Regions from separate parts of the Streptomyces sp. NPDC012637 genome, predicted to be linked through region 1. Evidence: riboswitches for the same ligand, from Rfam matches in the RefSeq annotation. Region 1 holds a riboswitch; each other region holds the start of a gene.

Region 1 (3,266 bases):
CCGCCGAGGAGGTGCAGGAGGTCGCCAAGGCCCGGCTCCGCCCGGACAACCGCGCCGTCCTGGTCTACGAGCCGGTGGGCGACGCCGCCGACGGGACCGACAGCGACGAGGAAGAGGGAGCGGACCGGTGACCGACGCCGCCACGTCTTTGACCAGCATGACCTTCCACCCGCAGCCCACGCCGGGCGACGCGAAGCCCTGGGCCTTCCCGGCCCCGGAGCGCGGCGCGCTCGACAACGGTCTGACCGTGCTGCGCTGCCACCGCCCCGGCCAGCAGGTGGTGGCCGTCGAGATCTTCCTCGACGCCCCGCTGGACGCCGAGCCCGAGGGCCTGGACGGCGTCGCCACGATCATGGCCAGGGCCCTGTCCGAGGGCACCGACCAGCACTCGGCCGAGGAGTTCGCCGCCGAGCTGGAGCGCTGCGGCGCCACCCTGGACGCGCACGCCGACCACCCTGGCGTACGGGTCTCCCTCGAGGTGCCGGTCTCCCGGCTCCCCAAAGCGCTCGGCCTGCTCTCCGAGGCCCTGATCGCCCCGGCGTTCGTCGAGACCGAGGTCGAGCGGCTGGTCCGCAACCGGCTGGACGAGATCCCGCACGAGACGGCCAATCCGGGCCGTCGCGCCGCCAAGCAGCTCTCCAAGGAGCTGTTCCCGGCCGCCTCGCGCATGTCCCGGCCGCGCCAGGGCACCGAGGAGACGGTCGCCGCGATCGACGCCGCCGCCGTGCGCGCCTTCTACGACGCGCACGTCCGTCCGGCCGCCGCCACCGCCGTCGTGGTCGGCGACCTGACCGGTGTCGACCTGGACAAGGTGCTCGCGGACACCCTCGGCGCCTGGAGCGGCAAGCCGGCCGCGCCGCGCCCGATGCCGCCCGTCACGGCCGACGACACCGGCCGGGTCGTCATCGTGGACCGGCCCGGCGCCGTCCAGACGCAGCTGCTCATCGGCCGCGTCGGCGCGGACCGCCACGACCGTGTGTGGGCCGCCCAGGTGCTCGGCACGTACTGCCTCGGCGGCACCCTCACCTCCCGTCTGGACCGCGTCCTGCGCGAGGAGAAGGGCTACACGTACGGCGTGCGGGCCTTCGGCCAGGTGCTGCGTTCCGACGGCGCCGGCAACGGCGCCTCGATGCTCGCCATCAGCGGCTCGGTCGACACTCCCAACACGGGTCCGGCACTTGACGACCTGTGGAAGGTGCTGCGCACCCTGGCCGCCGAGGGCCTGACGGACGCGGAGCGCGACGTGGCCGTGCAGAACCTGGTGGGCGTGGCCCCGCTGAAGTACGAGACGGCCGCGTCCGTCGCCGGGACGCTGGCCGACCAGGTCGAGCAGCACCTCCCGGACGACTACCAGGCGCAGTTGTACGCGCGGCTCGCCGAGACGGGCACGGTGGAGGCGACCGCGGCCGTGGTCAACGCCTTCCCGGTGGACCGGCTCGTGACGGTCCTGGTCGGCGACGCGGCGCAGATCGCGGAGCCGGTGCGGGCGCTCGGCATCGGTGAAGTGACCGTCGTCAGCGGCTGATTGAGCCGCTGTCACACGGCGGAGAGGACCCCGACGACCACGTTCGTCGGGGTCCTCCCCTTTGTCCGTATTGCTGAGGAGCGTGGTCTTCTGCCCTGTGGCATGTCTTACAAACGGGCGAGTGTGTTTGGCGATTGACAGAAGATCGGCCTAGCGTCGACCCGGCTGTCCGGCCGTTGCACGACGCCGCATCCGCGGCAACGGACAGTCATCGCCGAGTCCCCCTGAGGCGCGAGCCTGGGGAGCCGGGGACCCACACGCAGTCCCTGGGGTGAATCGGACGCCTTCGCTCAGGCGGAGGGGCCCGTAGGAGACCTTCCTGCTCCGAACCCGTCAGCTAACCCGGTAGGCGAGAGGGAAGGAAAGGATCAGCCACTACATGGCGTTCACCCGTGCCACCGGGAAGCATCGTGGTCCGAGCCGGATGGCGCGCCGCAGCGCCGGCATCGCCGGCGTGGCGACGCTCGCCACCACCGGCGTCATCGGCACCCTCGCCTCCCCGGCGCTCGCCGCCGACACGGACGACACCTCCCTCGAGGACACCGGCCTCACCCAGGTGATCGCCGAGGAGTCCCTCGCCGAGCGCGTCGACGCCCAGGCCGCCGGCCAGGAGAAGGCCGCCGTCGAGGCCGAGGCCCGCATCAAGGCCGCCGCCGAGGCGAAGCGCAAGGCCGAGGCCCGCGCCAAGGAGATCCGCGAGGCCAAGGAGCGCGCCGCCCGTGAGGCCGAGCGCAAGCGCCTGGCCTCCTTCCAGCTCCCCGTCGCCGGCTCGTACGTGAGCACCGGCTACAAGACCGGCGGCTCGCTCTGGTCCTCCGGCAGCCACTCCGGCATCGACTTCCACGCCGCCTACGGCACCAAGGTCGTGTCCGTCGGCTCCGGCACCGTCGTCGAGGCCGGCTGGGGCGGCGCGTACGGCAACAACATCGTGATCCGGATGAACGACGGCACGTACACCCAGTACGGCCACCTCTCCGCCATCACCGTCCGCGTCGGCCAGAAGGTCACCCCGGGCGAGCAGATCGGCGTCTCCGGCTCGTCCGGCAACTCCACCGGCCCGCACCTCCACTTCGAGGCGCGCACCGGCGCGGACTACGGCTCCGACATCAACCCGATCTCCTACCTGCGCGCCCGCGGCGTCAACGTCTGACGCGGACGCCCGAGGCGGGCGTCCGGCGCGCGTATCCCGCGCGTTCCGGCGCACGGATCCCGCACGAAAGCCCCGGCTCGAAAAGAGCCGGGGCTTTTTGCGTTCTTTGTCACCGGGCGCCATCGGAAATTCCGCCGTCCTGCAATAGAGTCGCCGGACAGGCGCCGCCCGACGGGGGTTTCGCGCGGACGAATTCGGAGGTCGGACATGCGCATTCCCGCGCACTCGGTATGCACGGCGATCCGGGACGACATCGTCTCCGGGGTGTACGCGCGGGGCGCCAGACTGACCGAGGAACAGCTCGCCCGCCGCTACGGCGTCTCCCGCGTGCCGGTCCGCGAGGCGCTGCGCACCCTGGAGTCCGAGGGCTTCGTGGTGAGCCGCCGGCACGCCGGCGCCCATGTCGCCGAGCCCACCGTCCAGGAGGCCGCCGACCTGCTCGACATGCGGTCCCTGCTGGAGCCGCTGGGTGCCGCCCGGGCGGCACAGCGCCGCACCGACGCCCACCTCAAGGTGCTGCGCGGCCTGGTCAGACTGGGCCAGGAGCGGGCCAGGAGCAACCGCGGCGAGGACCTGGCGGCTCTCGGCGGC
Region 2 (3,266 bases), on a different contig from region 1:
CGCCCAGCAGATCGCCGTCGCGGACAAGGCGCTCGCGGCCGGTGACAACCAGTGGGCCACCTGCGCCCCGATCGCCGGCCTGACCAACGACGGCAAGGCGCCCGCCGTCGACCCGGGCCCGGGCACGCCCGCCGAGGAGTCGGCGGGCCCCCGCCCCGAGTCGAACCGGACCGACGGCCTGCCCGCCGGCTCCACCGCGACGGCTCCCGAGCCCTCGGCCACGACCACCACCCCGGCGGCTCCCGCCACCCCGACGGGCCCGGCGTCCGGCACTCCCTCGACGGGCACGCCGACCACGCCCGCCACCCCCGCGACGCCCGGTACGCCCGGTACGCCCGACACGTCGGTTACGCCCGGTACTCCGGAAACGCCGGACGCGACCGCTCCCGGCACCGGCAAGCACCGAGGTGACGCCGCGACAGAAGAACCGGGCATGACGGACACCGCGCCCGAATCCGGACGCCACGCGGCCCCGGACGCGACCCCGGCCGACAAGGCGGGCGAAAGTGCCGAGGGTTCGAGGGACGCCGACAAGACGGACAAGCCGGACGAATACACCGTTCAGCCGGGTGACAGCCTGTCGGGCATTGCGCAGGAGAACGGCCTCACCGGCGGCTGGGCCGCCCTCTATGACGCCAACAAGAAGACGGTCGGCTCCGACCCCGACCTCATCCTCCCTGGTCAGAGCCTGGAGTTGGAGCTCGACGAGCTCGTGGGCAAGGGGTAGTTCGCGGCTGAATGTCCGCTTCTGTGCAAGTGAGACATGGGTCTCTCTTGCCGAACGGGCGTGTCACGACCGCAAACTTTGCCGAGGTCGCCCCTCACCTGCGCAAACACCTCCTGACGGAGTGCAAGTAGGGGCGATTTTCCCGGGTTGATGCCCTTTGAACTTCTCCCGGGTGTGTGTCTACGGTCGTGACCGCTCGCCACCGCGGGCCCCGCCGACCGGTACGCCGAATCCTGCCGCCGGACGGAGGGAACAGTCGTCGCGCAAGCGCCGAAGGCAGGAGCGGGGGACCCAAGGTAAGTGCCGGCCCCGGCCGTTGAGACAGACGGCCGACGACCGGCTTGGGGTGAAGCCGCGTGCTAGGACACGCGGCCGGGCAACTCACTCGCCCGAACCCGACAGCTCACCTCGTAGGCGTCGGTGAGGAGAACTTCCATGCTGCTTTCCGGCAAGGGCAAACACCGCCGTTCCTCCAAGGCCACCCGCGCCATCGCGCTCGCCGGTGCCGCCGGTGTCGCCGTCGCGGCCCCGCTGATGGCCGCCGGCACCGCCTCGGCCGCCACGGCCTCCGAATGGGACGCCGTCGCCCAGTGCGAGTCCGGCGGCAACTGGTCCATCAACACCGGCAACGGCTACTACGGCGGCCTGCAGTTCTCGGCCTCCACCTGGGCCGCGTACGGCGGCACCGCCTACGCCGCGACCGCCGACCAGGCCTCCAAGTCGCAGCAGATCGCCATCGCCGAGAAGGTCCTCGCGGGCCAGGGCAAGGGCGCGTGGCCGAGCTGTGGCGTGGGCCTCTCCGGCGCCACGTACAGCGGCGGCTCCGCCGAGAGCACCACCACCGCTCCGAAGCGCTCCACCGAGCAGCCGACGACCCGCAGCGAGCAGCGCCAGGCCCCGAAGCAGTCCGCCCCGAAGCAGACCGCCCCGAAGAAGGCCGACGCCAAGAAGACCGTCACCACCCCGACCGGCAAGAAGGTCAAGAAGGGTGACGGCGAGTACAAGGTCGTCGCCGGCGACACCCTCAGCAAGATCGCCCAGGCGCACGGCGTCAAGGGCGGATGGGCCAAGCTCTTCGAGCTGAACAAGGACGTCGTCGACGACGCCGACCTGATCTACCCGGGCCAGCAGCTCCACCTCAAGTGAGCCTGCCGACCCACCCGCGGTGAGTGACCACCCCGGTCCGGAGTGCCCTTCCCCCGTGCGCTCCGGGCCGGGGTTTCCTCGTCCCCGGACCCTACCGATGAGTAGGTAAGGGGTCTTTCGTCCTCAGATGCATGCCCTTGGGTCCTTTTTCGTCCCAGGGGGCGGGCGCCCGGCTGGCCGGAGCCCCCGGGCCGGTTAGGCTCGTGTCGCAAGGCGTACGAGACCTTGCCGCATGCGTCACAACCAGCGTCACATCCCAGAAGGAGATGCTCGTGCCGTCCATCGACGTCGTCGTAGCCCGGGAAATCCTGGACTCCCGAGGCAACCCCACGGTCGAGGTCGAGGTCGGCCTCGACGACGGCAGCACCGGCCGTGCTGCCGTTCCGTCCGGTGCCTCCACCGGTGCGTTCGAGGCCCTCGAGCTCCGCGACGGTGACCCCAACCGTTACCAGGGCAAGGGCGTGGAGAAGGCCGTTCTCGCCGTCATCGAGCAGATCGGCCCGGAGCTCGTCGGTTACGACGCCACCGAGCAGCGCCTGATCGACCAGGCGATGTTCGACCTGGACGCCACCCCGGACAAGTCCTCGCTCGGCGCCAACGCCATCCTCGGCGTCTCCCTCGCCGTCGCGCACGCCGCCTCCGAGGCCTCCGACCTGCCGCTCTTCCGCTACCTCGGCGGCCCGAACGCGCACCTGCTGCCCGTTCCGATGATGAACATCCTGAACGGCGGCTCGCACGCCGACTCCAACGTGGACATCCAGGAGTTCATGATCGCGCCGATCGGCGCGGAGTCCTTCTCCGAGGCCCTGCGCTGGGGCACCGAGGTCTACCACACCCTCAAGTCCGTCCTGAAGACCAAGGGCCTGTCCACCGGCCTCGGCGACGAGGGCGGCTTCGCCCCGAACCTGGACTCCAACCGCGCCGCGCTCGACCTCATCGTCGAGGCCATCAAGCAGGCCGGCTACGTCCCGGGCAAGGACATCGCGCTCGCGCTCGACTGCGCCGCCTCCGAGTTCTACAAGGACGGCAAGTACGAGTTCGAGGGCAAGTCCCGCTCGGCCGCCGAGATGACCGAGTACTACGAGGAGCTCGTCGCCGCGTACCCGCTGGTCTCCATCGAGGACCCGCTGTTCGAGGACGACTGGGCCGGCTGGAAGGCCATTACCGAGAAGCTCGGCACCAAGGTGCAGCTCGTCGGCGACGACCTGTTCGTCACCAACCCGGAGCGCCTCGCCCGCGGCATCGAGGAGGGCAGCGCCAACGCCCTCCTGGTCAAGGTCAACCAGATCGGCTCGCTGACCGAGACCCTGGACGCCGTCGAGCTGGCCCAGCGCAACGGCTTCAAGTGCATGATGTCCCACCGCTCCGGCGAGACCGAGGACGTCACCATCGC
Region 3 (3,266 bases), on a different contig from region 1:
GAACTCCTTCGCCCGCGGACCGACCATGCAGAACACGGCCTTGACGTCGTTCTCCTTGAGGATGTCGAGCACCTTGGGCGTCCACCGGGGGTCGGGGCCGTCGTCGATGGTGATGTTCACCGACCTGCCGCCGGCCTCCGCTCCGTGCGCGATGCTCTGGGGCACCTTCACCGGCGGCACCTGTGCCGGCCCCTTGGCGTCCTCGCCCGGCACCCGCTGCTCCTGCCGCTTCCCCGCCGCCTGGGCCTCGGCCTCGGTGTCCGTCAGCGCGGCGGCCCCCCACGAGGCAAGACCGATCGCGACCGCCGACGCCACCACGGCTATGTGTGCGGTGTACTTGCCCTTCAGCCCCATGCGGTGCCCACTCCCAGCGTCTTCGTCCCGAACGGCTCCCGCAGGGGAGGACGGCAGAGACGGCGGGAAGGTTTCATCGATTTCCGGGAGAACGACACGGCCGGGCGCCCCGTGAGGGGTGCCCGGCCGTGTCGGCGGCGGCGAACCGGTCGGTCAGTAGGCGCCGAAGACGTTGTCGATGGAGCCGTAGCGGTCGGCGGCGTAGTTGCAGGCGGCCGTGATGTTGGCGACGGGGTCGTACGGGTCGTTGGCGGTGCCGGCGACGTGGTAGGCCCGGAACGTGGGGTCGATCACCTGGAGCAGGCCCTTGGACGGGGTGCCGGCGAGGGCGTTGGAGTCCCAGTTGTTGATGGCGCGGGGGTTGCCGGACGACTCGCGCATGATGTTGCGGTAGATGCCGTCGAAGCTACCGGGGATGCCCTCGCGGGCCATGATGTCGAGGGACTCGCGGATCCAGCCCTCGAGGTTGTCCGCGTACGTGTAGCCGGTGGAGCCCGCGGCCGCGGCCTTGGTGGCGGCGCTGGCGACGGCCTTGACCGCCGGGGCCGGGGCGGAGGCGGCCGAGCCCGTGGTGACGGAGGCGCGGGTGACGGAGGACCGGGTGGCGGTGGACGGGGCCGCCGGGCGGGGCGCGGTCCGGGTGGCGGCGACGGAGAGCTTCTGGCCGGGCCGGATGAGAGCCGGGTCCTTGCCGACGACCTTCCGGTTGTCCCGGTAGAGCTTCTTCCAGCCGCCCTTCACGCCGTACTTCCGGGCGATCTTCGAGAGCGAGTCCCCGGTGACGACGGAATACTTCACCGGAGCGGCCTTGGATGCCGCCTTCGGAGCCTTATCCGCGACCGCCTGGACGGCCGCGGAGAGCGCCGGCTTTGCCACTGTGACGGAGTTCGCGCCGTGTGGGGCGACGGCGGCCGCACCGGTGGCTCCGGCCAGCGGGAGCGCGAGCGCGGCGCTGCCGGTGAGGCTCACGGCGGCGATGCCGCGGGCGAGCGGGGCGTTCTTGGGGCGGCGGTGCTTGCCGTGTCCACGCATGGCGGGTTCCTCTCCTCCGCCTGCGAGGTGAGCTGTCGGGTTCGGGCAGGAGATGCCCGGCCGCGGCATGCGCGGCTTCACCCCGAGCCGTCCCCGGAGACCGGGACCGGCGGCAAACCTGGGTCCCCCGCTCCTGCCGGAAGTGTGGTGAGTGCGGTCGCCCGGACGGCGGCAGGATTCGGCGTTTCCGTCCGGTTGCGGGGTGACGCTATGCGAAAACAAATCCGGAAAACAAGGCAGGAATTCATCCCGGCAAATCGATCTACCCGGAATTCCCAAAGGATCATTCAGGCCGGCCACCGCCCTCGCGCCAACCCTTTTCCGGCATGCCGGATCTGACGCCACGGCAGCAGCGACGGGGACAGGCCGGGCGTGATTCAGATCACGCGCCCCGGCCGGGTCCTTTATGCGGGAGCGAAATACCCTGTTGCGGAATCGGATCAGCATTCCGGTATTGCAGTGGAATAACCGGACATCGTCCGGTTTGCCCTGCAATGCGGATCGGATCAGCCGCGGCCGTGCGGCGGCACCAGCCGCTCCGCGACCATGGAGGCCGGGTCGCCCATGAGGATCGTGTAGTGGTTGCAGTCCGGCACGAACTCGGCGGTCAGGCTCGGCGCCTGCGCGGTCCAGTGGTCGACGAGCGCGGGCGGCAGCATGGCGGGCGCCTCGCCGAGCAGCCCGAGCGGCGCGTGCAGCAGCAGCGTGGGCACCTTCAGACCGGCCAGGTCCGTGCCGAACGACGCGGCGCTGGTGAGGAGTTCCCGCCCGTCCTGCCGCACCGCCGCCTCCTGGGCGCGCGAGCGGCGGGCGCCCTCGGGGCCGGTGAGGTCGTAGCGGACGTACGCCTCGATGTCCTCGTTCCAGTGCGGCCCGAGCGCCGGGTGCGCGCGGAAGAAGTCGACGTAGGCCTCGTCGCTGTCGTACGTCATCGAGAGCCGGGCGAGCGCCGGGCCCAGACTGGCGCCGAGCACCGCGTCGGGGTCGGCGTCGGCGGGCAGCGGGAGCGGCAGGCCGCCGTCGACCAGCAGGAGGCGTGCGAAGAGGCCGGGCTCCCGGGCGGCGGCACGCAGCGCCACGTAGGCGCCCATGGACTGCCCTGTCAGGGCCACGGGTCCGCCGTCGCCCCAGGTCCGGGCCGCCGTCACGAGATCGGCGGCGTGCCGGTCGATGCCGTACGGGCCGGGGGCGGTCGAGCTGCCGCCGCGGCCTCGCAGGTCGACCGCGTACAGCGACCAGTCCGCCGGCAGGTGCCGGGCGACGGCCGCGAAGGACATCCCCGAGGCCGATATGCCGTGGGCGGCGACGGCGGTCCGCGGTCCGGTGCCGAAGCGCAGCACGCGGAGCGTCGCCCCGTCCACGGGGAGGTCGAGCGGTATCGGTTCGGGTGCCGGCCGCGGTCCGTCCGGACGGGTCATGGTCGCGTCTCCTCGTCTGCCTGGTGCTCGGTGTGTCCCGGCGTGAATCTGCTCGGTGTGGTGCCGCTCGGCGTGGCGCTGCTCGGCGTGGTGCTGCTCGGGTGCGTCGCTGCTCGGCCCGCCTGCGCAGGGCTTGCCCGTTCAGGGCTTGCCTACGTCGGGCTTGCCCGTTCAGGGCTTGCCTACGTCGGGCTTGCCCGTTCAGGGCTTGCCCGTACTCGTCCCGCTCTCGCACCCCGCCCGTTCGCCATGACGAACTCGGCTCCCACGGGCGGCTGTTGGGGCAGGTCGACCGTACCCCAACGGGGCGACGGGCCTCGGGCCGGTCAGAGCGCCGGTCCGCCCGGGACGACGAGCCCGCTCTCGTAGGCGACGACGACCGCCTGGGCACGGCTGTCGACGTTCAGCTTGCTCATCGTGCGGTTGAGGTGGGTCTTGACCGTCGCCTCGCCGATGTAGAGC

Evidence for each region. Region 1 has a riboswitch for cyclic di-AMP ahead of ACFY8W_RS35980 (peptidoglycan DD-metalloendopeptidase family protein). Riboswitches for the same ligand answer to the same signal wherever they lie in the genome.
Region 2: linked by a shared signal. The riboswitch ahead of ACFY8W_RS33250 (transglycosylase family protein) and the one ahead of ACFY8W_RS35980 (peptidoglycan DD-metalloendopeptidase family protein) in region 1 are both predicted to bind cyclic di-AMP.
Region 3: linked by a shared signal. The riboswitch ahead of ACFY8W_RS02230 (transglycosylase SLT domain-containing protein) and the one ahead of ACFY8W_RS35980 (peptidoglycan DD-metalloendopeptidase family protein) in region 1 are both predicted to bind cyclic di-AMP.

The regions. Positions count from the first base shown of each region.
Region 1 covers NZ_JBIBDS010000012.1:130,354-133,619, forward strand. Annotated here, with positions in the region: gene ACFY8W_RS35970 (insulinase family protein) at 1-131, shown strand, start outside; gene ACFY8W_RS35975 (insulinase family protein) at 158-1,525, shown strand; cyclic di-AMP (ydaO/yuaA leader) riboswitch at 1,728-1,892, shown strand; gene ACFY8W_RS35980 (peptidoglycan DD-metalloendopeptidase family protein) at 1,905-2,675, shown strand; gene ACFY8W_RS35985 (FCD domain-containing protein) at 2,883-3,266, shown strand, end outside.
Region 2 covers NZ_JBIBDS010000010.1:52,096-55,361, reverse strand. Annotated here, with positions in the region: gene ACFY8W_RS33255 (transglycosylase family protein) at 1-727, shown strand, start outside; cyclic di-AMP (ydaO/yuaA leader) riboswitch at 986-1,159, shown strand; gene ACFY8W_RS33250 (transglycosylase family protein) at 1,163-1,873, shown strand; gene eno (phosphopyruvate hydratase) at 2,140-3,266, shown strand, end outside.
Region 3 covers NZ_JBIBDS010000001.1:507,429-510,694, forward strand. Annotated here, with positions in the region: gene ACFY8W_RS02225 (polysaccharide deacetylase family protein) at 1-354, opposite strand, end outside; gene ACFY8W_RS02230 (transglycosylase SLT domain-containing protein) at 508-1,386, opposite strand; cyclic di-AMP (ydaO/yuaA leader) riboswitch at 1,391-1,546, opposite strand; gene ACFY8W_RS02235 (alpha/beta fold hydrolase) at 1,893-2,804, opposite strand; gene ACFY8W_RS02240 (response regulator) at 3,131-3,266, opposite strand, start outside.